Regions from separate parts of the Pseudomonas sp. FW305-E2 genome, predicted to be linked through region 4. Evidence: riboswitches for the same ligand, from Rfam matches in the RefSeq annotation. Region 4 holds a riboswitch; each other region holds the start of a gene.
What was found. A riboswitch is a leader RNA that binds a small molecule or an ion and turns the genes downstream of it on or off. The one in region 4 is predicted to bind cobalamin.
Positions count from the first base shown of each region.

Region 1: it holds a riboswitch for cobalamin, as region 4 does, so the genes downstream of both, AC3WLP_RS05895 (ABC transporter substrate-binding protein) here and AC3WLP_RS25240 (CbtB domain-containing protein) in region 4, are expected to answer to the same signal.
Region 2: it holds a riboswitch for cobalamin, as region 4 does, so the genes downstream of both, cobO (cob(I)yrinic acid a,c-diamide adenosyltransferase) here and AC3WLP_RS25240 (CbtB domain-containing protein) in region 4, are expected to answer to the same signal.
Region 3: it holds a riboswitch for cobalamin, as region 4 does, so the genes downstream of both, AC3WLP_RS05905 (TonB-dependent receptor) here and AC3WLP_RS25240 (CbtB domain-containing protein) in region 4, are expected to answer to the same signal.

Region 1 is NZ_JBYSYE010000004.1:166,095-173,215, reverse strand. It holds gene AC3WLP_RS05905 (TonB-dependent receptor) at 1-267, shown strand, start outside; gene AC3WLP_RS05900 (acetyltransferase domain-containing protein) at 385-1,551, shown strand; cobalamin riboswitch at 1,580-1,777, shown strand; gene AC3WLP_RS05895 (ABC transporter substrate-binding protein) at 1,889-2,899, shown strand; gene AC3WLP_RS05890 (FecCD family ABC transporter permease) at 2,899-3,915, shown strand; gene AC3WLP_RS05885 (ABC transporter ATP-binding protein) at 3,912-4,700, shown strand; gene AC3WLP_RS05880 (GNAT family N-acetyltransferase) at 4,757-5,254, opposite strand; gene AC3WLP_RS05875 (hypothetical protein) at 5,388-5,867, shown strand; gene AC3WLP_RS05870 (sensor domain-containing diguanylate cyclase) at 5,927-7,121, shown strand, end outside.
Region 2 is NZ_JBYSYE010000021.1:58,412-65,532, reverse strand. It holds gene AC3WLP_RS16805 (C40 family peptidase) at 1-462, shown strand, start outside; gene AC3WLP_RS16800 (C40 family peptidase) at 602-1,135, shown strand; cobalamin riboswitch at 1,257-1,477, shown strand; gene cobO (cob(I)yrinic acid a,c-diamide adenosyltransferase) at 1,598-2,209, shown strand; gene AC3WLP_RS16790 (cobyrinic acid a,c-diamide synthase CobB) at 2,206-3,501, shown strand; gene bluB (5,6-dimethylbenzimidazole synthase) at 3,498-4,148, shown strand; gene cbiB (adenosylcobinamide-phosphate synthase CbiB) at 4,145-5,053, shown strand; gene cobD (threonine-phosphate decarboxylase CobD) at 5,046-6,038, shown strand; gene AC3WLP_RS16770 (cobyric acid synthase) at 6,035-7,121, shown strand, end outside.
Region 3 is NZ_JBYSYE010000004.1:173,653-180,773, reverse strand. It holds gene AC3WLP_RS05940 (WD40 repeat domain-containing protein) at 1-198, shown strand, start outside; gene calA (vanillin reductase) at 309-1,361, opposite strand; gene AC3WLP_RS05930 (AraC family transcriptional regulator) at 1,543-2,448, shown strand; gene thpR (RNA 2',3'-cyclic phosphodiesterase) at 2,512-3,057, opposite strand; gene lpxO (lipid A hydroxylase LpxO) at 3,216-4,115, shown strand; gene AC3WLP_RS05915 (carboxymuconolactone decarboxylase family protein) at 4,234-4,578, shown strand; gene AC3WLP_RS05910 (GNAT family N-acetyltransferase) at 4,657-5,226, shown strand; cobalamin riboswitch at 5,382-5,589, shown strand; gene AC3WLP_RS05905 (TonB-dependent receptor) at 5,699-7,121, shown strand, end outside.
Region 4 is NZ_JBYSYE010000055.1:5,722-12,842, reverse strand. It holds gene AC3WLP_RS25265 (response regulator transcription factor) at 1-561, opposite strand, end outside; gene AC3WLP_RS25260 (DUF1272 domain-containing protein) at 783-1,025, opposite strand; gene cobM (precorrin-4 C(11)-methyltransferase) at 1,092-1,844, opposite strand; gene AC3WLP_RS25250 (cobalamin biosynthesis protein) at 1,879-2,265, opposite strand; gene AC3WLP_RS25245 (CbtA family protein) at 2,265-2,951, opposite strand; gene AC3WLP_RS25240 (CbtB domain-containing protein) at 2,961-3,149, opposite strand; cobalamin riboswitch at 3,243-3,465, opposite strand; gene AC3WLP_RS25235 (GNAT family N-acetyltransferase) at 3,585-4,064, opposite strand; gene AC3WLP_RS25230 (LysE family translocator) at 4,188-4,817, shown strand; gene AC3WLP_RS25225 (alpha/beta fold hydrolase) at 4,839-5,711, shown strand; gene AC3WLP_RS25220 (pirin family protein) at 5,808-6,695, shown strand; gene AC3WLP_RS25215 (DUF1652 domain-containing protein) at 6,993-7,121, shown strand, end outside.

The DNA of each region.
Region 1 (7,121 bases), on a different contig from region 4:
AGCAAAGGCTTCGGCCAGCAGGTGGAGGCTGGCATTGGGGCGCGCTATGTGGATGAGCGTTATGCCGATACCGCCAATACCCAGAGCGCCCCCGGGTACACCGTGGTCGATGCCAACATCGCCTGGCGGGTGTTGCCGGATGTGAAGGTGGGGTTGCAGTTGAACAACCTGTTCGATCGCGAGTATGTGCAGTCGGCGTTCAGCGGGCAGCAGTGGTTGATGGGGATACCGCGGTCGTACTTCGCGACGGTGGATTACAGCTTCTGATCTGGGTGGCTTGTGCCGCGAAGAGCCCGGCACAGGCCACACAAAAACCTCTATTCCCTTTCAGCGTCTTGTTATACGATAACGTTTCACATGAAATTAATTCCTATTAGACAACCCATGACAAGTGCCAGCGCCACGCCCACGCTGATCACCCAGCGCCTGCAGAGCATCGATGCCCTGCGCGGCCTGGTGATCCTGTTCATGCTCCTGGACCACGTCCGCGAGACTTTCCTCCTGCACCGCCAGGTCAGCGACCCCATGGCCATCGACACCACGGAACCGGCGCTTTTCTTCAGCCGCACCCTCGCTCACCTGTGTGCGCCTGTGTTCGTCCTGCTGACCGGCCTGTCGGCCTGGCTGTATGGCGAGAAGCATCAGGGCCGTGGCGACGTCTCCGCGTTCCTGTTCAAACGCGGGCTGTTCCTGGTGGTGCTGGAGTTCACCCTGGTCAACTTCGCCTGGACCTTCCAGTTGCCCCCGAGCGTGATCTACCTGCAAGTGATCTGGGCCATCGGCGTCAGCATGATCGCCCTGTCGCTGCTGGTGTGGCTGCCACGCGCCGCACTGCTCGCCCTGGGCGCCAGCATCGTCGCCGGCCACAACCTGCTCGACGGCCTGCACTTTGGCGTGGATTCAGCCCTGCATGTGCCGTGGGCAATCCTGCATGATCGCGGCTGGCTGGCGTTTTCCGAAAACCTGCACCTGCGCACGTCTTACCCGGTGCTGCCGTGGATCGGCGTCATCGCCTTGGGTTACGGCCTGGGGCCCTGGTTCGCCCGCGGCAGCGATGCCGGGCAACGCCAGCAACACCTGCTGGCGGCTGGCTTGCTCGCGCTGCTTGGCTTTGTCCTGCTGCGCATGTTCAACGGTTACGGTGAGGCACCGTGGAGCGGTTACCCAACCTTCACGCAAACCCTGATGAGCTTCTTCAACATCACCAAATACCCACCGTCGCTGCTGTTCCTGACCCTGACCCTGGGCTGCGGCCTGTTGTTGTTACGCGCGTTCGAACGGGCCGGCCAGGCGCGCTGGATCACTGCCCTGGCGGTGTTCGGTGCGGCACCGATGTTCTTCTACCTGCTGCACCTGTATGTGCTGAAGCTGCTGTACCTGGTCTGCGTGGCGCTGTTCGGGCTCAACCATGGCGACTACTTCGGTTTCGACGGTGTCGCAGCGATATGGCTGGTCGCAGTACTGCTGGCGTTTTCGCTGTACCTGCCGGTGCGCGGGTTCGCCCGACTGAAGCAGCGCCGCCGCGACATCAGCTGGCTGAAGTACTTCTGAAAAGCGTTTTCACCTGGCGACGCGATGGTCTACCATGCGGGCCGCCGGTTTCCACCACGGAACTAACAGGGAATCCCAGGCCTGCCAATACGGGCCAAACGGAACTGCCCCCGCAACTGTAGGTGCCGAGCCTGCTCCATCGATGCCACTGGGCCTGCCGCCCGGGAAGGCCGGAGCCGGGCCGTGACGCACCAGTCAGGAGACCTGCCGGCCTACATTCACCAACCGGCGGGGTGTCCGGGATTGGCCATCCGTGTTGCCCCGGCCACCCGCTGGGCCTCGGCGATGCCTGTCCGTGCGTTCCTCACCAGAACTGTCCGATAGGAGATCGCCCAGCATGCTGCCCCGTTTCGCCACCCTACTCGCTGGCCTAGGCTTCACTGGCCTGGCCCAGGCCGCTGCCACCCACTATCCGCTGACGGTCGACAACTGCGGCAAGCCGCAGATTTTTGCCCAGGCGCCGCAGCGCGCCGTCACCATCGGCCAGGCCGGTACCGAGCTGCTCTATGCCCTGGGGCTGGGTGACAAGCTGGCGGGCACTTCGCTGTGGTTCAACAATGTATTGCCCGAATACCAGGCGGTGAACGCCAAGGTGCCGCGCCTGGCCGACAACGACCCCAGCTTCGAGGCGGTGGTCGGCAAGCGCCCGCAGCTGGTCGCGGCGCAGTTCGAATGGATGGTCGGTGCCCAGGGCGTGGTCGCCACCCGCGAGCAGTTCGATGAGCTGAAGATCCCCACCTACGTGCTGCCATCGGACTGCGAGGGCAAGGACAACCTGGTCGGTGCAGACGGCACCCGCCTGCAAGCGTTCCAGGTAGACAGTATCTACAAGAGCGTCAGCCAACTGGCCGAGATCTTCGACGTTCAGGACCGCGGCGCGGCCCTGAACGCCGAGTTGCAAGGGCGCCTCGACAGCGCCAGGGCACAACTGGCCGGCAAGGACCTGTCGGCAACTTCGGCGCTGTTCTGGTTCTCCAGCGCCGACCTAGACATCGACCCCTATGTGGCCGGCCGCCAAGGTGTCGCCGATTTCATGCTGCGCACCCTCGGTGTGCGCAACGTGGTCGAGTCCAGCGAAGAATGGCCAAGCGTAGGCTGGGAAACTTTGGCCAAGGCCAATCCGACCTGGCTGATCATCGCGCGTATGGACCGCCGCCGTTTCCCCGCCGACGACTACCAGAAAAAACTCGAATTCCTGCGCAGTGACCCGGTAACCCGCAACATGGACGCGGTGAAGCACGACCGCATCATTATCCTCGACGCTGACGCCATGCAGGCCGGCATCCGCCTGTTCCGCGGCATGCAGACGCTGTCCACGGCCTTCGCCAGCGGTAAAGCAGCCCCGTGATGAACCGCCTGTTACCCTGCATCGCGGTTGCCCTGGCCGCTCTGTTGGCCGCCCTGCTGGCCGGTACCGCCATTGGCGAAACCAACCTGTCGCCCAGCGTGGTTGGCCAGGTGCTGGCCAACCACCTGTGGCAAGCCGACTACCCGGTGGACCCGATCGACGCCGGCATCATCTGGAACTACCGCCTGACCCGCACCCTGGTCGCGGCCGCTTGCGGCGCCGGGCTGGCCACCTGCGGTGTCATCCTGCAGGCGATGTTGCGCAACCCACTGGCCGAGCCCTACCTGCTGGGGCTGTCTGCCGGCGCCTCGACCGGCGCGGTACTGGTCGGCCTGCTGGGGCTGGGTAGCTTCGCATTAAGCATGTCTGCAGGGGCCTTCATCGGCGCCGGGGCCGCATTCGCCCTGGTGCTGGTGCTGGCCCGCGCGGCCGGCCCCAGCAGCAACAATGCACAGGTCATCCTTGCCGGTATCGCCGGCTCGCAGCTGTTCAATGCACTGACCGCCTTCCTGATCACCAAGTCAGCCACCGCCGAGCAGGCGCGCGGCATCCTGTTCTGGCTGCTGGGCAACCTGAGCGGTGTACGCTGGCCTTCGGTGTGGCTGGCCGTACCGGTGGTGATTGTCGGCTTGCTGGTGTGCCTGTGGCATCGCCGTGCGCTGGATGCCTTTACCTTCGGTGCCGATTCGGCCGCCTCGCTGGGCATCCCGGTGCGCCGCACCCAGTTGCTGCTGATCAGTTGTGCAGCGCTGGTGACGGCTGTGATGGTGTCCATTGTCGGCGCCATCGGTTTTGTCGGGCTGGTTATACCCCATGCCCTGCGCCTTCTGCTCGGCCCCGGGCACAGCCGTCTGTTGCCCGCCAGCGCACTGGGTGGTGCGCTGTTTCTGATTGTGGCGGACATTCTTTCGCGCACGCTGATCACCGGCCAGGTGATCCCGGTGGGCGTGGTTACGGCGCTGATCGGTGCCCCCGTATTCGCCCTGATTCTGGTCAGCCGACGGGGGCGCCCATGACAGCCATGACCGCTGTTCGCATCCCCCCGCTAGCCTGCCATGGGCTGGGGTTGCAACTGGCCGGCACTACCGTGCTCAGCGCTATCGATCTCAGCGTTGTCGCTGGTGAAACCCTGGGCATCGTCGGCCCCAACGGCTCGGGTAAGTCCTCGCTGTTGAAGGTGCTGGCAGGGCTGTGCAAACCCGCCTGCGGCAGCGTGCAGCTCCTGGGTGAGCCACTGGCACAGATGCCCCGCCGCCGTGTTGCCCAGGCGCTGGCGCTGGTCGAGCAACAGGCCGACACACTCGATGCGATCAGCGTGTTCGACGCGGTTGCCTTGGGCCGCACGCCGTGGCTCTCGGCCCTGGCACCGTTCTCTCGGCAGGACTGCGCCATCGTCGAACAAGCCCTGGCCGACCTCGACGCCCTGCACCTGCGCACGCGCCTGTGGGGGTCGCTGTCCGGTGGCGAGCGCCAGCGTGTGCACATCGCCCGTGCGCTGGCCCAACGGCCGCAGGTGCTGCTGCTGGACGAACCGACCAACCACCTGGACATTCAGCATCAGCTAAGCCTGCTGCAACAAGTGCAGGCGCTGCCGGTCACCACCCTGGTAGCGCTGCATGACCTCAACCAGGCGCTGACCTGCGACCGTGTCGCGGTTCTCGACAAGGGCCGTCTGGTCGCCCTCGGCAAACCCTTCGAAGTGCTTACCCCAGAGCGCCTGCTGAGCACCTTCGGTGTCCACGCCCACTACCTCACCGACCCTTACGACGGCGTGCGCATCCTGCGCTTTCGCGCCCCCTGAACCTGGTAGCCCTGCCCATGCTGTTGCGTCATCGCCAACAGGCACGTGCCCACAGGTCAGCGTAATCGCAGCTGCATGTGCGTGGTCTGCCACACCGGGTCCTGCTCCACATCCACCACCGTGAAGCCTTGCCGCTCCCAGAACGCAATGGCACCCGGCAGAAACGGATGAGTATGCAAGTAAAGGCAGTCCAAGCCCGCTTGCATCGCCCGTTCGCGCAAGGCACCAAACAAGGCGGCCGCCAGGCCATGCCTGCGGTAGGCCGGCAACACGAACAGCCGCACCACCTCGACTACCCGCTCTGCGCGGTAATCAAGCTGGGCAAAGCGATGGTCATAGGGCAAGTAACCGATCACCGCAACCAGCCGCCCACCCTCACGGGCTTCCAGAAAGCAGCCGGCGCCGTCCAGGTAAGTGTCGGCGAAATGCGCCAGGTCACGCGGCAAGGGTGCGTTGGCGAGCATCGGGAAAAGCGCACGCCGGGCGCTGTCGACAAATGCCAGCACTTCGGCAATGGCGTCACGCGCCACAGGTTGCAGGGTCCAGTTCGGCATCGGGCTATTGCCAGTATGGTTGGGAGCGCACGGTTCTACCGCAGCGTGCCGCACAAGGCAAATCACAGGGCTCGTCGTGGCAAGGCGGACATCGGTATAATCGGCAGTCTTCACTGCCCGACCAGGCCACACCATGCCTCGCCTCCCGAAGTTGCTGTTACCCCTGTTGCTGGCTGCTGCATTCACCGCCTGCGACCAGAAACCCTCCCGTGAAGATCAGATCCTCAGCCAGCTGCCGCTGCAGGACGCCTACACGCACAACATCGAGCGCATGTCCGCGCTGTTGGGTCGCACTCACCCGCAGCTGTCGCAAGCGACCATCCAGGACGTACTGCGCAAGCACCTCACCGTCGAGGACCAGCGCCGGGACCTGTTCCGCCTGTACAGCGAAAAGAACTTCAGCGACGCCGAATTCGCCACCATCGTCGCCGCCACCCAGGACCCCGCCAAAGCTCGCGCCCTGGAAGACACCGAAGCCGGCAAACGCTTAAGCGAAAAACTCACCGCCCTGATGCGCGAAACCGCCCGCGATGTGAACGTGCAAGCTTTGGTGGAGCAGCGTATGCAAGAGGTGGAAGATGAGCTTGATGCGCTGGACAAGGCAGGCTCTTGAGCGCTGCCCGCCAAGGTAACTTCCGTTCAGCCGCCCTTTACGATCACCCGAGGTCAGGATTGACATACACCAAGCATGGATTGCGCCTGGATCTACGTACACTCATTCTGGTGCTCTGCGCCCTTACCGCAGTGGTCATGCTGTGCGCCAGCTATTTCGCCAGCTACCGGGTGCAGCGCCAGCTATTGATCGACAATGCCCTGGAAGCCAACCGGGTGTATGCGACAAAACTGGCCAGCATCACCGAAACCTTCATAGGCAACGCCTTGCAGCAACTGATGTTCAGCGCCAGCGTACAAAGCCGGCAGTTGAGCGATGCCGCTGCGCTGCAGGTGGAAAGCGACCGCCTACTGGGCCAGAGCATGGCCTTCAACTCCACCTTCGTGATCGATGCCAACGGTGTACTGCTGGCAGTATCTCCCGCCCCGCTACGCCACCTGGTCGGCACCCACGTGCAGTCACCCGGCGCTCTGGAAGCCCTGCAGGAACGCCGTCCGCTGGTTTCCACGCCCTACCTGTCGGCGGCCGACAACCTGGTGGTGGCGCTGTCGCAACCCATTTTCGACCGCAACGGCCGCTACCTGGGGTATGTGGGTGGCAGCCTGTACCTGCGTGAACGCAACATCCTCAACAGCCTGCTGGGCGAGCATTTCTACAAGGACGGTTCGTACCTGTATGTGGTCGACCGCAACCGACGCCTGCTGTACCACCCCCATAGCGAGCGGGTAGGCACGGTGGTGGAGGGCAATGCGCTGGTCGACCAGTTGGCGACACTGGACAGCGGTACCCGGCAGCTGACCAATAGCCTGGGCGTGGAAATGCTCGCAGGCTTCGCCACCGTCCCCAGCGCCGGCTGGGGCGTGGTAGCGCAGCAGCCATTGGCGCAGACGGTGGCGCCGTTGCACCATCTGGTGCTGAACGTGATCGCCAGTTCGGCGCCCTTGGCGCTGGTTGGCAGCCTGCTGCTGTGGTGGCTGGCCCGTACCATCGCCCGCCCGCTGTGGAAACTCGCCGCCGGTGCCCGCACGATGGACCGCGCCGCTACCGCCGAGCACTTGCATCAGGTGCGGGCCTGGTACTTCGAGGCGGCAGAGCTCAAGCGGGCGTTGCTGTTCAGCCTGAACTTGCTGCAAGAGCGCATCGGCCGGCTCAATCGGGACGCCCAGACCGATCCGCTGACCGGCCTGGGCAACCGCCGCAGCCTGGAAATCAGCCTGTCGTTACTGGAGGCTGAAAACCGGGAGTTTGCAGCCA
Region 2 (7,121 bases), on a different contig from region 4:
GAAGATGACCTGGCGTCTTTCTCCGGCAGCAAGCCTTACCAATTGCCGGTTCTGGCTGACAGCATTCTCGAGCGCGGCATGTCGTTGATCGGCACCCGCTACCGCTTCGGTGGTACCTCGGAAAAGTCCGGCTTCGACTGCAGTGGCTTCATCGGTTACCTGTTCCGCGAAGAGGCGGGCATGACGCTGCCGCGCTCCACGCGTGAAATGATCAACGTCGATGCCCCGAAAGTGGCCCGCAACAAGCTCAAGCCAGGTGACCTGCTGTTCTTCAGCACCAATGGCCGTGGCCGGGTAAGCCATGCCGGGATCTACCTGGGTGACAACCAGTTCATCCACTCCAGCAGCCGCCGCAGTGGTGGTGTGCGCATCGACAGCCTCGGTGATCGTTACTGGAGCAAGACTTTCATTGAAGCCAAGCGAGCCTTGGCCATGGCGCCGACCAACATCGCGCGCAACTGATATCAAAATGATGTACCCTGCCGCGGCGGTGATGCTTTAAAAAAAGCTCGCCGCCGTGCGCATTTACAGAAAGCGTCTAATCTAAATTCTCAACTCTTTTCGGCTGCAGCGCAGCGGTCTCAGACAGGATGTTCTGGCCATGGTAAAGATGGCGCGCTTCGCATTTTTCTCCTTGGCAGCCTTGCTGGCTGCATGCTCCAGCCGTGCGCCTGCGCCGGCCCCTGTGGTACAGCCGCAGGTTACCTATAGCCAGCCCAGTCCTTCACCGATTGCCGATGACGTACTGATCCGCGCCATTGGTCTGGTTGGCACGCCCTATCGTTGGGGGGGCAATACGCCGGACTCCGGCTTCGACTGCAGCGGCCTGATCAAGTATGTGTACCGTGATGCTGCTGGCATCAGCCTGCCGCGCTCGACGCGAGAGATGATTGTCATGCGCGCACCGACGGTGGATGTCAGTTCGCTGCAGTCTGGTGACCTGGTGTTCTTCGCCACCAGTGGCGGCTCGCAGGTCAGCCATGCCGGCATCTATGTCGGGGACGGGCGCTTCGTGCATGCACCTTCCACCGGTGGCACCGTGCGCCTGGACTACCTGTCGAACAGCTACTGGGCCAAGGCCTACCTGCAGGCCAAGCGGGTGATTCCGCAAGGGCATCTGGCACAGAACCCTTGATATCCATGCCTGTTTAGCGGCCCCTCTAGCTCGGGGCCGATACCGGCTGCCTGGATTCAAGGTGTTTTGCTCACCCGCCAGACCTCCCGCTTCGATTGACGCTCCCGGTGCAACCCTCTAACCTTCGCGGCGTGTTTCAGGTGCCCTGCCAGCCCCGACTGGGCAGGGTGAAACTGGGAAGCCGGTGGGCGCCAGCATGGCGCGATTCCGGCGCTGCCCCCGCAACGGTGGATGAGTAAAAGGCCGCGCAGGGCCACTGGATGCCAGCATCCGGGAAGGCGCGCAGGCCAGGGCCAAGGCCCACTCACAAGCCCGGAGACCGGCCTGATACTGCCAACGGCATCACGGAGGGTGATGCGCGGTGCACCGTGGCGCCCAGCCATGGCCTCTGCGCGTTCTCCGTTTGCCTGCCTATTACCTGTCGCCGCGCATTGCCGTGGTGCCAGCCAGCGGAGAACCCTGATGAGCGATTCCACCGAACGCGACGAACGCCACCTGGCGCGCATGCAGCGCAAGAAGGCGGTCATCGACGAACGCATCGCCAATTCCCCTAACGAATGCGGCCTGCTGCTGGTGCTGACCGGCAATGGCAAGGGCAAGAGCAGTTCGGCCTTCGGCATGCTCGCGCGCGCCTTGGGCCACGGCATGCAATGCGGTGTGGTGCAGTTCATCAAGGGCCGCAACAGCACCGGCGAGGAGCTGTTCTTCCGTCGCTTCCCTGAACAGGTGCGCTACCACGTGATGGGCGAGGGCTTTACCTGGGAAACCCAGGACCGCCAGCGTGACATCGCCGCTGCGCAAGCCGCCTGGGCGGTGTCGCGCCAGTTGCTGCAGGACCCAGGTGTACAGTTCGTGGTGCTGGACGAGCTCAACATCGCCCTCAAACATGGCTACCTCGACCTGGACCAGGTACTGTCCGACATTCAGGCCCGCCCGCCCATGCAGCATGTGATTGTCACTGGCCGCGCTGCGAAGCCTGAGATGATCGAACTGGCCGACACCGTGACCGAAATGGGCATGCTCAAGCACGCCTTCCAGGCCGGTATCCGCGCACAGAAGGGCGTCGAACTGTGAGTCGATCGCGCCACTGCCCCGCCGTGTTGATCGCGGCACCCGCCTCAGGCCAGGGCAAGACTACCGTCACTGCTGCGCTGGCCCGCCTGCACCGCAACCTCGGGCGCAAGGTGCGGGTGTTCAAATGCGGGCCAGACTTTCTTGACCCGATGATTCTCGAGCGGGCCAGTGGCGCGCCGGTGTATCAGCTGGACCTGTGGATGATCGGTGCCGAAGAAAGCCGTCGTCTGCTGTGGGAAGCTGCTGGCGAGGCTGACCTGATCCTCATCGAAGGGGTGATGGGGCTGTTCGACGGCACCCCGTCAAGCGCCGACCTGGCGCGCCACTTTGGCGTGCCGGTGCTGGCGGTGATCGATGGCACAGCCATGGCCCAGACCTTCGGTGCCCTGGCCCTGGGCCTGGCGCGGTACCAGGCCGATCTGCCGTTCGCCGGCGTGCTGGCCAATCGGGTAGGCAGCCTGCGTCATGCGCAACTGCTCGAAGGCAGCCTGACCGAGGGCTTGCGCTGGTATGGCGGCTTGTCCCGCGAACGCGGCATCGAACTGCCCAGCCGCCACCTGGGCCTGGTGCAGGCCAGCGAGTTGAATGACCTGGACACCCGCCTGGACGCCGCCGCCGAAGCGCTGGGCGCCAGTTGCGATGCGGCGTTGCCGCCGCCAGTCAGCTTTGCCGAGCCTGAACCGCAAGCCTGCGTGGCCTCGCTGGCCGGTGTGCGCATTGGCGTGGCGCGGGACGAGGCGTTCGCCTTCACGTATGGCGCTAACCTCGACCTGTTGCGCAACCAGGGTGCCCAGCTGGTGTTCTTCTCGCCGCTGCACGACCACGAACTGCCGGCGGTAGACAGCCTGTATCTGCCGGGTGGTTATCCTGAGCTGCATCACCATGCGCTGGCCGCCAACGCACCGATGTGCGAGGCGATCCGTGCCCACCACGCGCAGGGCAAGCCATTGCTGGCCGAGTGCGGCGGCATGCTTTACCTGCTTGATGCCCTGACTGACGTGGCCGGTGAACGTGCCGAACTGCTCGGCCTGCTGCCGGGTGAGGCGACCATGCAGAAGCGCCTGGCCGCCCTGGCGCTGCAGGCGGTGGAGCTGCCGGAGGGGACCTTGCGCGGTCACACCTATCACCATTCGCTGACCAGCACTGCGCTGGAACCGATTGCCCGGGGCCTGAGCCCCAACGGCGGGCGTGGCAACGAGGCGGTTTATCGTCTGGGCCGGCTGACGGCCTCTTACGTGCACTTCTATTTCCCTTCCTGCCCGGATGCGGCGGCGGCGCTGTTGCGACCATGAATGATCACGCCTATAGCGACGCCGAGCGCGCCGCCATTTACCGGGCCATCGGCGAGCGCCGCGACATGCGCCATTTTGCGGGTGGCCAGGTGGCGCCCGAACTGCTTGGCCGCTTGCTGGCCGCCGCGCATCAGGCGCCCAGTGTCGGGCTTATGCAGCCGTGGCGCTTTATCCGCATCACCCAGCGTGACCTGCGCGGGCGCATCCAGGCCCTGGTGGAGGCGGAGCGGGTACGCACGGCCGAGGCGTTGGGCGAGCGATCCGATGCCTTCATGAAATTGAAGGTGGAGGGCATAAACGATTGTGCCGAGCTGCTGGTGGCGGCCTTGATGGACAACCGCGAGCCACACATCTTCGGCCGCCGCACCCTGCCGGAGATGGACCTGGCCTCGCTGGCCTGTGCCATCCAGAACCTGTGGCTGGCCGCGCGTGGCGAAGGGCTGGGCATGGGCTGGGTATCGCTGTTCGACCCGCAGGCGTTGGCCGCGCTGCTGGGCATGCCCGCCGGGGCCAAGCCGGTGGCGGTACTGTGCCTTGGGCCGGTCGCCGCGTTCTATCCGGTGCCGATGTTGGTGCAGGAAAGCTGGGCCGAAGAGCGGCCTCTGAGTGAAATGCTTTACGAAAACCAATGGGGAGAGCGTCAATGAGCGTGGCCTTGCTGACCGTGGCCGGGGTGGCCCTGGACGCTTTGTTGGGCGAACCACAGCGGCGCCACCCCTTGGTGGCGTTCGGCAACATGGCCGGCAACCTGGAGCGCCGCCTGAATGCGGGTGGGCGCGGCTGGCGCAGCCACGGCGTGAGCGCGTGGTTTCTGGCGGTGGTGCCGCTAACCCTGATGGCGCTGGTCCTTTCGTGGCTGCCGTATATTGGCTGGCTGGTTGACGTGCTGGCGCTTTACTGCGCTGTGGGGCTGCGCAGCCTGGGCGAGCATGTGCTGCCGGTGGCCAACGCCTTGCGCCAGGGCGACCTGGTGGAGGCGCGGCGCCGCGTTGGCTACCTGGTCAGCCGCGAAACGCGCGAACTGGACGAGCCAGCAGTGGCCCGAGCGGCGACCGAGTCGGTGCTGGAGAACGGCAGCGATGCAGTGTTCGCCGCGTTGTTCTGGTTTGTGGTGGCCGGTGCGCCCGGTGTGGTGCTGTACCGCCTGAGCAACACGCTGGATGCCATGTGGGGCTACCGTAACGAACGTTTCGAGCGCTTTGGCTGGTGCGCGGCGCGCATCGACGATGTGCTCAACTATATACCTGCAAGGCTGGTAGCCCTGACTTATGCCCTGTTGGGCAAAACCCGTCTGGCCCTGGCCTGCTGGCGCAAACAGGGCCCGCTGTGGGACAGCCCCAACGCCGGGCCGGTGATGGCTGCCGGCGCCGGCGCGCTGGGCGTCGAGCTTGGTGGCCCGGCGGTGTACCACGGCGAACTGCATGAGCGGCCGCGCCTGGGCGAGGGGCCAGTGGCCGATGCCGATGCCATCGAGCGCGGCTGGCAACTGGTGCAGCGCGGCGTGTGGCTGTGGCTGCTGATGATTTGCCTGGGGGCCTATATCAATGCTTGAACATGGTGGCCGCCTGTTACGCGCGGTGCAGCAATACGGTATTGCCCGTGAGCAGTGGCTCGACCTGTCCAGCGGCATTGCGCCCTGGCCATTTCCTGTCCCGCCGATTCCCGTCGACGCCTGGGCCCGCCTGCCAGAAACCGAGGATGGCCTGGAGGACGCCGCGCGTGCGTATTACGGCGCCCGCCAGTTGCTGCCGGTAGCCGGCTCCCAGGCCGCTATCCAGGCCTTGCCGCTGCTGCGTACAACCGCCCGGGTTGGCGTGCTGACGCCGTGCTATGCCGAACACCCTTATGCCTGGCAACGGGCGGGGCACCAACTGCTGGCCCTGGATGAGGCGCAAGTTGAGGCTGCGCTCGACGGCCTCGATGTGCTGGTGCTGGTGAACCCCAACAACCCAACCGGCCAACGGGTGTCGCGCGAACGCCTGCTGGCTTGGCATGCTCGCCTGGCGGCCCGCGGTGGCTGGCTGCTGGTCGACGAAGCATTCATGGACAACACCCCGGCGGACAGCGTGGTGGACTGCGCCGAACGCCCGGGGCTGATCGTGCTGCGCTCGTTTGGCAAGTTCTTCGGTTTGGCCGGCGTGCGCCTGGGCTTCGTTGCCGCCGAACACAGCTTGTTGCTGCGCCTGGCCGAGCTGCTCGGCCCCTGGACCGTCAACGGCCCGACCCGGGTGCTGGCCCAGGCCAGCCTGACCGATCAAACTGCCCAGCGCGCGCAGGCCGAACGCTGTGCGGCTGCCGGCCAGCGGCTGGCGCACGTGTTGCGCAGTGCCGGCCTGGCGCCTAGTGGTGGCTGCGACTTGTTCCAGTACGTGCGTAGCGAGCACGCTGCACGCCTGCATGAATTTCTCGCCCGGCGCGGCATCCTGGTACGGCTGTTCGAACAGCCGGCAGCCGTGCGCCTGGGGTTGCCTGCCTGCACGGCGGACGAACAGCGTCTGGCCCAGGCCCTGGCGGCTTATCAGAAGGAAACGGCATGACGACCCTCATGGTGCAAGGCACCACCTCCGACGCAGGCAAGAGCACACTGGTGACCGCATTGTGCCGCTGGCTGTTGCGCCAGGGCGTCGCTGTGGCGCCCTTCAAGCCACAGAACATGGCGCTGAACAGCGCGGTGACGGCTGATGGCGGGGAAATCGGCCGTGCCCAGGCGGTGCAGGCCCAGGCCTGCCGGCTACAACCGCACACCGACATGAACCCGGTGCTGCTCAAGCCCAACAGCGATACCGGCGCCCAGGTCATCATCCACGGTCGGGCGGTCACCAGCATGAATGCAGTGGCCTACCACGACTATAAAACCACGGCCATGCAAGCGGTGCTGGCGTCTCACCAACGCCTGAGTGCCGCGTACCCGGTGGTCATGGTCGAGGGTGCGGGGTCGCCGGCAGAGATCAACCTGCGTGCCGGCGATATCGCCAACATGGGCTTTGCCGAAGCAGTGGACTGCCCGGTGATCCTGGTGGCCGACATCAACCGCGGTGGTGTGTTCGCCCATCTGGTGGGCACGCTGGAATTGCTGTCGACCACTGAACAGGCGCGGGTCAAAGGTTTTGTCATCAACCGCTTCCGTGGCGATATCGCCCTGCTGCAGCCAGGGTTGGACTGGCTGGAACAACGCACCGGCAAACCGGTACTGGGCGTCCTGCCTTACGTTACTGACCTGCACCTGGAAGCCGAAGACGGTATCGATGTGCGTCAAGGCGTCAAGCACGCGCGTGTGCTCAAGGTAATCGTGCCAGTGCTGCCGCGTATCAGTAACCACACCGATTTCGACCCGCTGCGCCTGCACCCGCAGGTGGACTTGCAGTTCATCGGCCCGGGCCAGCCGATTCCGGCTGCCGACCTCATCATCTTGCCGGGCTCCAAGAGCGTGCGGGGCGACTTGGCACAACTGCGCGAGCGCGGTTGGGACAAGGCCATCGAGCGGCACCTGCGCTATGGTGGCAAGCTGATCGGTATCTGCGGTGGCCTGCAGATGCTGGGGCGGGAAGTGCATGACCCGCTGGGGCTGGAGGGGGCCGCAGGCTCTAGCCAGGGGCTCGGCCTGCTCGACTATGCCACGG
Region 3 (7,121 bases), on a different contig from region 4:
CATTACCTGGGATCGACCATCAGTGCGATGGATATCAGCGCCGACGGACAAACGCTGGTGGCGGCGAGCCATGCGGGGGTTATTTCGGTGATTGCGCTGGATAGCGGGCGGCCCGAGTGGCAGATCGGTACCGGGGCGCACGGCGAGGTGCGGCGATGGTTGTTCTGGAAGGCCTGGGACAAGCCGATGGCCTGGTAAAACGGCTGCATCGTTGCTGCCTGTACGGGCCCCACCGCGCGCAAGCCCTACATCACCCCTGTGTAGGAGCGGGCTTGCCCGCGAAGAGGCCCGTACAGGCAACCGACCCATCAGCCCTGTAACGTGGCCATGTCGATCACGAACCGGTACTTCACATCACCGGCAATCATCCGCTCATAGGCTTGGTTGATGTTGCGGATATCCAGCATCTCGATATCGCAACGGATGTCGTGCTCGGCGCAGAAGTTCAGTACTTCCTGAGTCTCGGCAACCCCCCCGATCAACGACCCCGCCAGCACTCGGCGCTTCATCACCAGGTTGGCCGCATGCAATGCCGGGTCGATCGGTTCGATCAGGCCGACCAGGATGTGCACACCGTCGAACTTCAGCGTTTCCAGGTACGGGTTGAGGTCGTGCTGCACCGGAATGGTGTCGAGCAGGAAATCGAAACGGCCGGCAGCGGCGCGCATCTGCTCGGCATCCGTGGAGACGATCACATGGTCGGCCCCCTGGCGGCGCGCTTCCTCGGCCTTGGCCTGAGAGCGCGTGAACAGGGTCACTTCCGCACCCAGGGCCTTGGCCAGTTTGATGCCCATGTGGCCCAGGCCGCCCATGCCGAGGATGCCGATCTTGTGGCCCGGGCCAACGCCGTGGTGCTTGAGCGGCGAATAGGTGGTGATGCCGGCGCACAGAATAGGTGCAGCGCTGGGCAGGTCCATGCCGGCCGGTATGCGCACCACGAAGTGCTCGCTGACCACGATGCTGCTGGAGTACCCCCCCATGGTGTTGCTGCCATCGACCCGGTCCGGGGTGGCGTAGGTCATGGTCGGGCCTTCGAGGCAATATTGCTCCAGGTCCTTGGCGCAGGCTTCACAGGTACGGCACGAGTCGACCATGCAGCCGACGCCCACCAGGTCACCGACCTTGTGCGCGGTGACTTTGTCGCCCACCGCCGTGACCCGGCCGATGATCTCGTGGCCCGGCATCAGCGGGTACACGGCAATGCCCCATTCGTTGCGCGCCTGGTGGATGTCGGAGTGGCACACGCCGCAGTACAGGATGTCGATGGCGACGTCATCCGGGCGCGGGCTGCGGCGTTGGAACGTCATGGGGGCCAGGGGGCTGGTGGCGGTTTGAGCGGCATAACCGATGGCGGTATACATGCAGGGCCTCGCAGTGAAGTGAAACGATTCAGGCGACGCATTTTGCGCGCCGTTCGCCGCCTCGCCCACGGCTGATTCTCCGGCATGCATGCCTGATTCTCCGAAGGTGTCATCTAACACCTGGCGCCACGCCCTCAATCTGCGATGATCAAACTGTCTGATTCTCTGCCCTTGGTCCACCATGCAACTGACCCGTCACGTCGACGCCAATGCGCCGCTTTGCGCACTGATCCGCAGCCTCGCCACGCGCCCAGGCTTTGTGCCCACGCACCTGCCCCAGGTACAGGTGCTGAGCTGGGACCACTATGTGGCCAGCAGCCCGCAGATCTACGAACCAAGCCTGATGATCCTGGCCCAAGGCAGCAAACTGGCGCGCCTGGGGCCGCGCACCCTGGAGTACGGCGCCGGGCATTACCTGGTGCAGGCGTTGTCGGTGCCGTTCATGTGTGAAACCTTTGCCACCCGCGAGGCGCCGCTGTTGGGCGTGGCGGTGGGCATCGACCGTGGCGTGCTGGGCGAGTTGGTGCAGAGCATGGGCCTGGCACCGGACGCTGAAGTGCAGGCGCAAACCCCGCAATCGATGACGTCGGCGGCACTGGATGCGCCCATGCGCGAAAGCGTGGAGCGGCTGCTGCGCTGCCTGCACGACCCGCTGGACGCCAAGGTGCTGGGCCCGGCGCGTGTGCGCGAAGTGCTGTACACCGCCCTGCGTGGCCCGCAGGCCGGTGTGCTGCGGGCACTGGTGGAGCAACAGGGGCACTTCGCCCGCATCGGCGCCGCCCTCGCCCACCTGCGCGAGCACTACAGCGAGCCGCTGAGCGTGGAGGCACTGGCTGCGCGCGCCAACATGAGCGTTTCAACCTTCCACGAACATTTCAAGCGCTGCACCGACATGGCGCCGATGCAGTACCTCAAGCGCTTGCGGCTACTCAAGGCGCAGCAGATGCTGATCGGCGAAGGCCTGGGCGTGGCACAGGCTGCGCACAGGGTGGGCTATCAGAGTACCTCGCAGTTCAGCCGCGAATACAAGCGCCAGTTCGAACGCAGCCCAGGGGATGAATTGCCTTACCAAAGCATGCCGGTGTAATCACCCGATCTGAACAGCCCCTGCAGGTACGCATCCGGGACAAGGCGTTTTTCGCCCGGCGGGTCAGCCCGCCAGCGGCCACTGCGCCAATGGCCAGTAAGCCCCCTTGCGCGACTCGTAAAGCGTGAAGTGTCGCGCGGTGAGGTAAAACTCCGGCGCGCTACTGGCCTCGGGCGGCTGCCCGCGGTAATCCCTGGACAGCGTCAGGTGCGGTCGATACTCACGCGTGGCCGCTTCCAGCCCCAACGGCAGCAACGCCTGCTGCAAACCGTACACCAGTTGCAACAGGGCGGGCGGTACCTGCTGCGCCTCCAGCACCAAGGCGCCGGCCCGTTGCCACACCTGCAAACGGTCGAGCAACAGCCGCGGCGCCGAGGTTGGCAGCGCCAGTTGGTCAACCGCCGCGCACATTGCAGGCACCTGCGCAGTGTCCACATCACCGAGAAACAGCAGCGTGACATGGAAGTTGGCCGCCGGCACCGGTTTGCCGCTGCGCAGGTTCAGCCCGCGCCGCCACTGGCCCAAGTCACGGCGCTGCGCGTCGCTGACCGGCAAGGCGAAGAACAGCCGCTTGAACGGGCTACCGCTGGAGCGTATATCCTGAACCATACAAACTCCCTGACATGAAACGTTTGCGCAAGACTGTAGGGTATTACACCAATGTCGCCCCGCAGTTTGGTAACAATAAGTACAAACTGCCCCCATGATTGTTTATGCTGGCGGGCTCATGCCTCGGCGCATGGCCATTTTTCGACAAGTAAACGTCCATGAAAATTGCACTCGTACTTATCTTCGTCTTCTCGATCGCCTATGTTCACCTGCGCGGTCGGGTTCGCCACAAGCTGACTCGTCAGCTGGGCGACCACTCCAGCTTCCTGGCCCCGATCAACAGCTTCCTGTACCTGTTCTCCAAACACCCGGCCAAGCCTTACCTGCCGGTCGAGGCCTTTCCAGAACTGAAACCGCTGCAGGACCACTGGCAGGAGATCCGTGAGGAAGGCCGCCAGTTGCTGCACGTAGGCGAAATCAAGAAATCCGACAATTACGATGACGTCGGTTTCAACTCGTTCTTCAAGACCGGGTGGAAACGTTTTTACCTGAAGTGGTATGGCGAAAGCCACCCGTCGGCAATGGCCCTTTGCCCACGCACGACCGAGCTGCTGCAAGGCATCGGCACGGTCAAGGCCGCCATGTTCGCTACCCTGCCTCCGGGAGCCAAGCTGGTGCGCCACCGTGACCCGTATGCCGGCTCGTACCGCTACCATCTGGGCCTGGACACGCCGAATGACGACGGCTGCTACATCGACGTGGACGGCGAGAAATACGCCTGGCGCGATGGTGAGGGGGTGATCTTCGACGAAACCTACATCCACTATGCAGCCAACACCACCGAGCACAACCGCATCATCCTGTTCTGCGACGTCGAACGCCCGCTCAAGTACCGCTGGGCAACCGCGTTCAACCGCTGGTTCAGCCGCAACGTGATGGCCGCTGCCGCTGCGCCCAACGATGCCAGCGACAAGACCGGTGGCATCAACCGCCTGTTCACCCGCATCTACAAGATCCGCGAGCGTGGCAAGGCGCTGAAGAAGCGCAATCGCCTGCGCTACTACCTGGAAAAATGGGCAGTGGTCGCGGCGTTGGTGCTGGTGTTCATCTACATCTGAAGGCTCAACGCAGGCCACTGTACGAGTGACCTGCGTTTACCCACCAAAGTACCGCCTCGCACGTGCCACGCTTCGACTAGCCTGAAAGCTCCACTCGCAACCCCCCAAGGTGAAGACGATGAGCATGATGGACTGGGACGCCTACCGTAAGCAGTTGATGGCCGGCATCGGCGATCTCAAGCAACTCTCCCCCGACACCGTAGCCGGCTACATGACCGCCAGCGGTGCAGGCGCCAAAACCAACCACCTGGATGCCAAGACCCGCGAGCTGATCTCCTTGGCCGTGGCTGTGACCACCCGCTGCGACGGCTGTATCGCCGTGCATTCGCAGCAGGCCGTCAAAGCGGGTGCCAGCCGCGAGGAAATTGCCGAGGCCCTCGGCGTGGCCGTGGCCATGAACGCCGGTGCCGCGCTGGTGTACTCGGCCCGCGCAATGGACGCGGTGGGCAAGGCCAACGGTTGAGCACAAACGGCGTCGCCGCCCTTGCGCGACGGCGCCGCGCCACCCAGACTGGGCGGCTCACCCCGCGCAGGAACCCGCATGATCCACATTCGCCCCATGACGCCGGAAGATTTTGATCGTTTCTGGCCCACCTTCCAGGCCATTGTCCAAGCCCGTGAAACCTACGCTTTCGACCCGGCGCTGAGCTTCGAACAGGCGCGCCAGCTGTGGCTGGAGCTGCCCTTGCACACGCTGTTGGCCGAAGAAGATGGCGAGCTACTGGGGTCGTATTACCTCAAGCCCAATGCTGCCGGGCCTGGTGCGCATGTGGGCAATTGCGGCTACATGGTCTGCGAACAGGCGCGCGGCCGGGGCGTGGCGCGCTTGATGTGCGAGCACTCGCAAAAGCTGGCGCGCCAGGAAGGCTTTCTGGCATTGCAGTTCAACTCGGTGGTAGCCACCAACGCAGTGGCCGTGGCGCTATGGCACAAGCTGGGCTTTGAAACAGTCGGCCGTTTGCCCAAGGCCTACCGTCATGCCCGCCTGGGGCTGGTGGACTGCCTGGTGATGTACAAATGGCTGGCGGATGAGCCGGTGGTGGAGAAGCCGCCGCTGCTGATCGGGCGCAAGAACATCGAGGCACGGGTATCGCGGCGCCGCGGGCGCTAGCTTTACAGGCAAGCCTGCCTCCCCAGCCAACTCATCACGCTGGGGCCTGATCTTCTTGCCAAATGGGGCTCCGGCGCCGCAAAAACGCACAACCTGTTGTTTTTTCTCAGCATTCACAGCACACCAACATTTGACGCCCCAGCCTTTCAATGGTCAGATGCGCGCCAGTTTCAGGTGCCCTGCGCCGCCGCGCGCAGGGTGAAACGGGAAACCGGTGCGTCGTGTTGCCCACGACAAGTCCGGTGCTGCCCCCGCAACGGTAAGCGAGCGAACCCTTCGAGATACCACTGTGCTCAAGCATGGGAAGGTGAAGGTTTCATGCCCCTCGCAAGCCCGGAGACCGGCCTGGAGCTTCACTTGGCAACCCGCGGTGGGCGGGCGCAGGCCGGAATCCGTGCGCGCGCCTGCCTGCATGGTTCGCCTTTGCGTGTTTTCCACCGGGATCCATTCATTCCTGCAGCAGTGGAACGACATGTCCCGTATGTTCAAACTTCACCCCCTGGCGGCCTGCCTGGCCGTTGCCCTGCCGGCGCTGGCTGATGACCGCGACCCGCAGCCTCTGGCCCTGCCTTCCACGGCCATCACCGACACCCAGGACAACCGCACCATCGACCTGGCCACGCCGACCCAGGCCGGTTCGCGCCTTGGCCTCAGCGCCCTGGAAACACCGGCCAGCACCAGCAGTATCAGCGAACGGCAGATTCAGCAGCGCAACAACATCACGGTGCAGGATGCAGTGACCCGCTCACCGGGCATTACTTTCGTCGGCTCCCCGGGGGACGGCGGTACAGGCCTGTCTGCCCGCGGCTTTGCCGGCCACAGCTCAGTGATGACCCTGTTCGACGGCGCGCGCCTGTACACCGGTGCCGGCACACAGACCTTCCCGGTCGACCCGTGGATGGTCGAACGCATCGAGGTGATTCGCGGCCCGGCCTCGGTACTGCATGGCGAAGGCGCCACCGGCGCAGTGATAAACGTGATCCCGAAAAAACCTTTTGCCGGCGAGGTGCGCAACCACCTGCGACTGGGTTACGGCTCGTGGGACCGCCAGCAGCTCGGCCTGGACAGCGGCGGCAGCCTCAGCGAGCGCCTGAGCTACCGCCTGACGCTGAACCAACAGGCCGGCAATGGCTGGGTCGACCGCACCGCTTCACGTAGCCTGGCCCTGAGCGCCGCGCTGCGTTTTGACGCCAGTGATGACCTCAGCTTCACGCTGGCCCATGACCGCGGCGATGCACAACCTGCCAACTACTACGGTACCCCGCTGATCGACGGCCACTACCGCAGCAGCCTGCGCAAAAAGAACTACAACGTGCAGAACGACGTGCAGCAGTACGTTGATGAATGGACCCGGTTAACGACCGACTGGGCGCTGAACGACCAGCTCAGCGCCAGCAACCAGCTGTACTACATCAAAAGCCGCCGCCACTGGCGCAACGCCGAAGACTACAGCTGGGACGCCGGGCGTCAGCAGTTGCTGCGCGGCAGCTACCTGGAAATCAAGCACAACCAGGAACAGTTCGGCGACCGTCAAACCTTCACCTTCGACCACACCCTGTTCGGCCTGGACAGCAAGACCGTGCTCGGTGCCGAATACAACAAGGTGCGATTCAACGTCGACAGCAATTCACCCTACAACGATGTCGGCGGCGACTACCTCGACCCGTGGCAGCCGCAGCCCGGCGGGTTTCATAGCGCCTCGCCGTTGCGGCCGCAAACACTCTCGACCACCCATACCTTTGCCCTGTTTGCCGAAAACCGCCTGCAATTGAGCGATCGCCTGTCTTTGGTTACCGGCGTGCGTCGCGACCAGAACCACATCGACCGCAACAACTTGACCAACGACAGCCGCAGCGATCGCAGCCTGCAAGGGGGCAACTGGCGCGTCGGGCTGG
Region 4 (7,121 bases):
CTTGAGCTTTTCCATGATACGGCCCCGGTAGGTGCTGATGGTCTTGGCGCTGAGGTTCATGCACGTGCCGATGTTCTTGTTGTTCTCGCCGCGCGCAAGGCGCCGCAGCACTTCCATTTCTCGGTTGGAGAGACTGGCCAGGCGCACTGGCTCGCTCTCCAGCGAGTTGCTGTTGACCGACATTTGCGGAAAGGTCGAATAACCTTTGGTCAGGGCCTTGAGGGCGAACAGCAGGGCCTCGTGGTCCTCTTCCTTGGTGACGAAGGCACCTATCCCGGCATCCAGGCAGCGGCGTACATACAGGTCAGTGGCCTGGCCGGTCAGCACCATGATCTTCGGTACCGGCTCCAGGCTCTGCAATCGCTTGATGACTTCCATGCCGTCCAGGCCAGGCAGGCCGATGTCGAGAATGACTACGTCAGGGCGCAGTTCACGGGCTACCTGAGCCACTTCACTGCCGTTGCCGACCTCGCCGATGACATGGAAGCGCTCGCGTTCGAGCAGTAGGCGCAGGGACAGCCGGACAATAGGGTGGTCGTCGACGATCAGCACGGTTGTCATGAGGAAAACTCCTGTAGGGATGTGGTCCGCTTCCTGGAACACTCAGGAATACGTCTGCAAGTGGGGTTATCGGAAGCGCTGCACGATACGACCATTCCCGAAGTTTGGTAATGCCGAGTATAGAAGTGTTGAAAACCCCAGTGCTTTTTGTTGAAAAGTCCTACAAGAAACAGGAAAGACATCACCCTGAGAAAGCGGTGATGCCGCTTCTTTGCAGTTGTTCAGGCGCAGGCAGCGTGCGGTTTGTGTAGACGCAGTGTGGAGGCAGGGTTGTTGGCCAATGCCTGGCCGACTCGCGTCGGGCGGGCTACCAACTGCCCGGTACAATTTGGGCAGCGGCCTTGGAAGCGGGTTTCGGCACAGGCACGGCAGAACGTGCATTCGAAGGAGCAGATCATAACGTCGGGGCTGTCACCCGGCAGATCGGCATCACAGCACTCGCAGTTGGGGCGTAATTCCAGCATGGGCATGGCTCCTGTTCGCAGGCGGGAACCCGGAGTCTGCTACGCCCGAGGCAAGGCTGGCAATGTTCAGTCGCCAGGGCGGTACAGGTGGGCATGCCCGGCACGGTACAAGGCCGATTCGGCGAACGGTGTATCCCCCAGTACGTGGCCTACCAGGATCAGCGCCGTGCGCCGGAAATCCTTGGCCGCTACGCGTTCGACGATATCACCGAGGTTGCCGCGCACCCAATCCTGGTCTGGCCAGGTGGCCCGATGCACCACCGCAACCGGGCAGTACGCGCCGTAGTGCGGCATCAACTCAGCGACAATGCGCGACAGGTGCTTGACCCCCAGATGAATTGCCAGGGTGCTGCCATGGCGCGCCAGGTCGCCTAACTGCTCACCCGGCGGCATGGGCGAGCTGTCGCCATAGCGGGTGAGGATCACGGTCTGCGCCACTTGAGGCAAGGTCAGCTCGCAGCCGAGCAGGGCGGCACTCGCTGCCGTGGCGGTAACGCCGGGGATGATCTGGTAATCGATGCCCAGCGCCTGCAGGTGGCGAATCTGTTCACCGATGGCGCCGTACAGGCTGGGGTCGCCGCTGTGCACCCGGGCCACATCCTGACCTTTTTCGTGTGCGCTGCGCATGGCAGCGATGATCTGTTCCAGATGCAGTTCGGCGCTGTTGATCACGGTTTCGGCCTGGTGGCCTTCGAGCACGGCGGCGGGTACCAGTGAACCGGCATAAATGATCACCGGGCACTGACGAATCAGCCGTTGGCCCTTGACCGTGATCAGCTCCGGGTCGCCGGGGCCGGCACCGATAAAGTAGATGGTCATGCAAAGTCCTGGCAAAAAAGAGGGTACGAAACGCTCAGCAGGCCAGGGCGAGCGTCGCCGGGCCCAGTACCTGGCGCGTCAGCAGCAGCCTGGCCGTACCCTGCCGCTGGCTGGCCAGGGCCAGTGCCGCGCTCTCGGCTACGCCCCAACAGCCACTGTGCTGGTGGGCAGCGGCGGAACGGTGGCTGAGCAGTGGTTCATAGGGTTGCAGTTGCGCGCCATGGTACAGCACCAAGGGCAAACCGAGGCGTTCTGCCAATTGCTGCAAGCCGGGCTCGTCGGCCTTCAGGCTGATGCTTGCGATGCCGCGCAGGTCGGCCAGCGCCAGCCCCTGATTGTCCAGGGCCTGGCGCAGCAAGCGTTGCAAGGCATCTGCCGGGCAACCCCGGCGGCAGCCAAAACCGGCATAGAAGGCAGGCATCAAGCCTGGCTGGAACGGCGGAACAGCCAGGCGCTGAGCAGGCCCAAGGCCAGCCAGAAGGCGGCGTTGGTCAGCCAGGAGGCGACTTTGAACTGGGTTTCCAATGCTTCAGGGGCCAGGCTTTCGTGCACCTCGGGTTGCGGTGCACCGATTACATGGGGAATGACCAGCAGCACGGCGCCCAGTGCCTTCAGCAGCCAGTGGCGGGCGAACACCAGCAAGGCCAGGCCCAGCGCTGTGGCACTGGCTGTACCAACCCACCAGGTTTGGCGTTGCCCCAGGTCGGCGGCCGCAGTCCCCGGCAGTTCTGGTGGCAAGCCCAAGGTGGGAGCCAGGCAGAACACGGCGAAGCCAGCCAACCCCCACAATGCGCCACTGGCAGCGCGTTTGGGCTCGCGAAGGCTGTACAGGGCGGCGAGGATCAGGGCGAAGCCGACTGCGACCACCAGGTTGCCGCCTGTGGTGGACAGCACGCGCTGCCAGCCGTCTTCCGGCGACCAGGCTTCGGCGCTGTGTTCATGAGCGGCCACTTCGCTACCGTGTTCGTGGTGTGCGGCCGGGGCCGAGGACTCGTAGGTTTCCGCCTCCAGAATCAGCGGGGCAACCCAGAAGCTTTGCAGCAAGGTCAGCAACAGGGCTGCAAGAAGCCCGCTGAAACCCGCAGTACGGGCAATGCGCGTGATCATCAGGCGTACTCAGTGGCAGGGGAAGGCGGCGCTGTGGCGGGTGTCGTGGGCGGCGTTGTGCACAGCCTCAATGTGCGAGAACCCGGCAAAGTACACCAGGCACAAACCCAGCAAGCTGGCACCGACGGCGATGATTACACGCTGGCTGAGGGTAACGGGGGTAGCAAGGCTGTGTTGTTTGGCGCTGGTGACGGGCATGACGCGATCCTCTGCTTTTTGTGGGCAATGGGCGAGCGCGGCAGCCCCGGACGTGGTCGCCCAAGGGAATGCAACAGCGCCCGCCCACCGCGGGGTGTTCATGAACGCCAGGCCGGTCTCCGGGCTTGCGAGGAAGAGCTGGGCTCCTGGAACGCGTCACCTTCCCATGCCGTACTACGAGGCACAGTGGTACAGACGCTTCACTCGCTTACCGTTGCGGGGGCAGCACCGGCATTGTCCAGCCCTGCTGAAGGGCCTGGGACGCACCGGTTTCCCGTTTCACCCCCTGAGGGGCACCTGAACGCGAGGCATAAGGAGAGCATGGGGCGGGCTTGGCGTCAATGTCATACAGCGCGCGAGCCTTCCGAACAGCAGGTATGACAGGCTCAGGCCTGCCGTGTTCTTCCAGCAGGCAGAAGTGCAAAAACCGGGCGATCACCCGCGGGCGAATGCCGCCAGCTTGTCGCCATCCAGGCGGTAGCGTACCCACTCATCCTGCGCCTGGGCCCCCAGCTTCTGGTAGAAGCCGATCGCTGGCTCGTTCCAGTCCAGCACGCTCCATTCCAGGCGCCCGCAGTTGTTCGCCAGCGCTTCGCGGGCAATGTGCTGCAACAACTGCCGGCCGGCGCCATCGCCGCGTTGCTCGGGGGTTACGTACAGGTCTTCCAGATAGATGCCATTGCGCCCGAGCCAGGTCGAGTAGCTGTAGAAGTACACGGCAAAGCCAATTGCACGGCCATCACGCTCGCACATCAGGGTGTGCACAGTGCTGCCTTCGTCGAACAGGCTGTGCTCGATGTCGGCAAGGGTGGCGACCACCTCGTGGCGCGCGCGTTCGTACTCGGCCAGTTCGGTGATGAAGGTGAGGATCTGCTCGGCATCGGTACGAACGGCAGGGCGAATGGTGAGGCTCATGGTGACGGCTTCCTTGATCCGGATTGTCGGTACAGTGATGTGTATCTGCGTAATTTAATAAAACTGTACCGGTTGCTGGGAGTGGCGCTCCGTTAGTGTGACAGCACCCATAAAGAAAGTGGAATGCCCGCCATGCTTGCCTCTGCCGACCTGCTGACCGCCTTTGTGCTGTTTGCCTTCGTGTCTTCCATCACCCCGGGCCCCAACAACACCATGTTGCTGGCCTCGGGGGTGAACTTCGGCGTGCGCCGCTCGGTCCCTCACGCCTTGGGTATCAGTTTTGGTTTCATGCTGATGGTGCTGGCCGTCGGCCTGGGGCTGGGTGAGGTATTCAAGGCCTGGCCACCCCTGTACACGGTGCTGCGCTACGCCGGCGCCGCCTATCTGCTGTACCTGGCCTGGAAGATCGCCACTTCCGGGCCGGTCGGCACGGCCGCGTCCAGTGCCCGCAAACCGCTGGGCTTCTGGGGGGCGGCGGCGTTCCAGTGGGTCAACCCCAAGGCTTGGGTGATGGCGGTAGGGGCGATTACCACCTACACGCCAGCGCAAGGCTATGTAACCAACGTGATCGTCATTGCGGCCTTGTTCGCGTTGGTCAATTTGCCCAGCGTGGGGGTATGGGTGATGTTCGGTAGCGCCCTGCGCAACCTGTTGCAAAATTCGCGCTGGCTGATGCTGTTCAATGTCGTGATGGCCCTGTTGCTGGTGATTTCACTGTACCCGCTGCTGTTTGTAGAATCAGCGTTTTCCTGACCCCGAGAGTACAGTAAGCCGATGCAGTTGATTCCCTGGTCCCACGAATGCGCCGAAGGTTTCACCCTGCGTGGCTGGCGAACCCCGGCCAGTGGCAAACCGCTGCTGCACTTCCTGCATGGCAACGGCTTCTGTTGCCTGGCCTACCAACCGTTGCTGATGCGCCTGGGCGAGCATTTCGACCTGTGGCTTTGCGACGTTCAGGGCCATGGGGACAGTGACCATGGTGGGGTGTTTCGCGGCTGGAACCGCACCGCTGCCTTGGCGGTGGAGGCCTTTCAGGGCGGACGTGGCGAGTATGGCGACGTACAGCGGTTTGCCGTAGGGCACAGCTTTGGTGGCGTGCTTACGGGGCTGATCCTGGGCAGTGAGCCGCAACTGTTCGCACGTGCCGTGCTGCTCGACCCGGTACTGTTCAGCCGACGCATGATCGGCGTGATGGGGGCGGCCGCCCTGGTTGGCCTGCATCAGCGCCACGCCCTGGCCCGCAAGGCTGCCAGCCGCCGCAGCCACTGGCCCGATCGCGAGTCGGCGTTGGCCTCGCTGCAAGGGCGCGGCATCTTCAAAGGCTGGACCCATGCGGCGCTGCAGGCCTATGTCGAGCATGCCATCGGTGAGTGTGGCGAGGCCGTGGTGCTCAAGTGCCGGCCCAGCCGTGAGGTGGAGATCTTCAGCTCGTTCCCTAAACGCATGTGGGCCAGCCTGACTGCAATCAGGACGCCGACACGGGTGTTGTATGGCGAAGACACCTATCCCTTTGTGCCACGTTCGGTAAACCGCCTGGCGCTGCTAAACCGCAATGTGACCGCACGGCAAGTTCCTGGTGGGCACTGTTTCATGCAGGAAGACCCGGCCATGGCGGCGGAGCAGGTGCTCGATTTCTTGCAGGGTTGATTGTTCCGCACGTGGGACGATGCATGCCATTTTAGCCAGCTACCGCGTGATTGGCATCATTGATAAGGTTATCTCAGCCAAGAGAGGAGCCTTCTCATGAAAAAGATTCTGGGTATTCACCGCAGCCCTCACGCCCATTGGGTGGGGGATGGTTTCCCGGTGCGCAGCCTGTTCACCTACGACAACCTGGCCAGCCGGATCAGCCCGTTCCTGCTGCTGGATTACGCCGGCCCGCACGATTTCGCCCCGACCCAAGCACGACGCGGCGTAGGCCAGCATCCGCATCGCGGCTTCGAGACCGTGACCATCGTCTACCAAGGTGAACTGGAGCACCGTGATTCAACCGGTGCTGGCGGCTTGATCGGCCCAGGTGACGTGCAGTGGATGACGGCTGCCAACGGGATCATTCATGAAGAGTTTCATTCCCCGGAATTTGCACGCAGTGGCGGCACCCTGGAAATGGTCCAGCTGTGGGTGAACTTGCCGGCGCGGAACAAGCGTGCAGCGGCTGGCTACCAGACGCTGCTGGCCGGCGACATTCCGGTGGTAGCGCTTGACGGTGATGCCGGGCGCTTGCGCGTGATTGCCGGTGACTACCATGGCCACCACGGGCCGGCCAGAACCTTCACCACGATGGACGTGTGGGATTTGCGGCTCAACGCCGGCGCGGCCTTGCAGTTGCCGGTTGCTGCCGGTCGCAATGCGGCGCTGGTGGTGTTGCGTGGTAACGTTCGAATCAATAGCGAGCGCGAAGCAGGCCCGTCGAGCCTGGTGCTGCTCGACCGGGAGGGTGTAGACGTAGCTGTCGAGGCGCTGGACAACGCAAGTGTGCTGCTGCTCAGCGGTGAGCCAATCGATGAGCCGATCGTCGGCTACGGCCCGTTCGTGATGAACAGCCAGGCGGAGATTGCCGAGTCGTTCGATGATTTCCATGCTGGGCGGTTTGGGCAGATGCAGGATGGGAGGGGAGGTGCCGCGCACTGATCCTGCTGATCGTGTGGCCTGTCCCGGCCCTGTCGCTGGCAGGCCATCTTCCCACGGCCACCCGGCTGCACATTGGTCATCGCGTTGCTGACCAGAACCACTCGTCGTCAAGTCTGCTAATGCAGTCGAACACTCGGCCCACGCGGAGAATCTTCCACTAAGGTGCTAAAGGATCCCCCGCAAGCTCATTGCCCGGGCGCATGGACAGCTGGCCGAGCATGCGCAATATCAATTGGCGCCCCGCCCGACAAAGGCGTACTCCCAAACAACAGGCCATCCCACAGAGAGGGTCGTACCATGTCGTTGATAGGCGTTTCGATACTAGAAATGCGGCAACTGATCGAGCAGGCCTGCTTGCCAGACCGCTGTGAAGTCAGCTGCCCGGACGGCGCCCACCTGACCATCCGCCTGGGTCAGGGCCAGGAT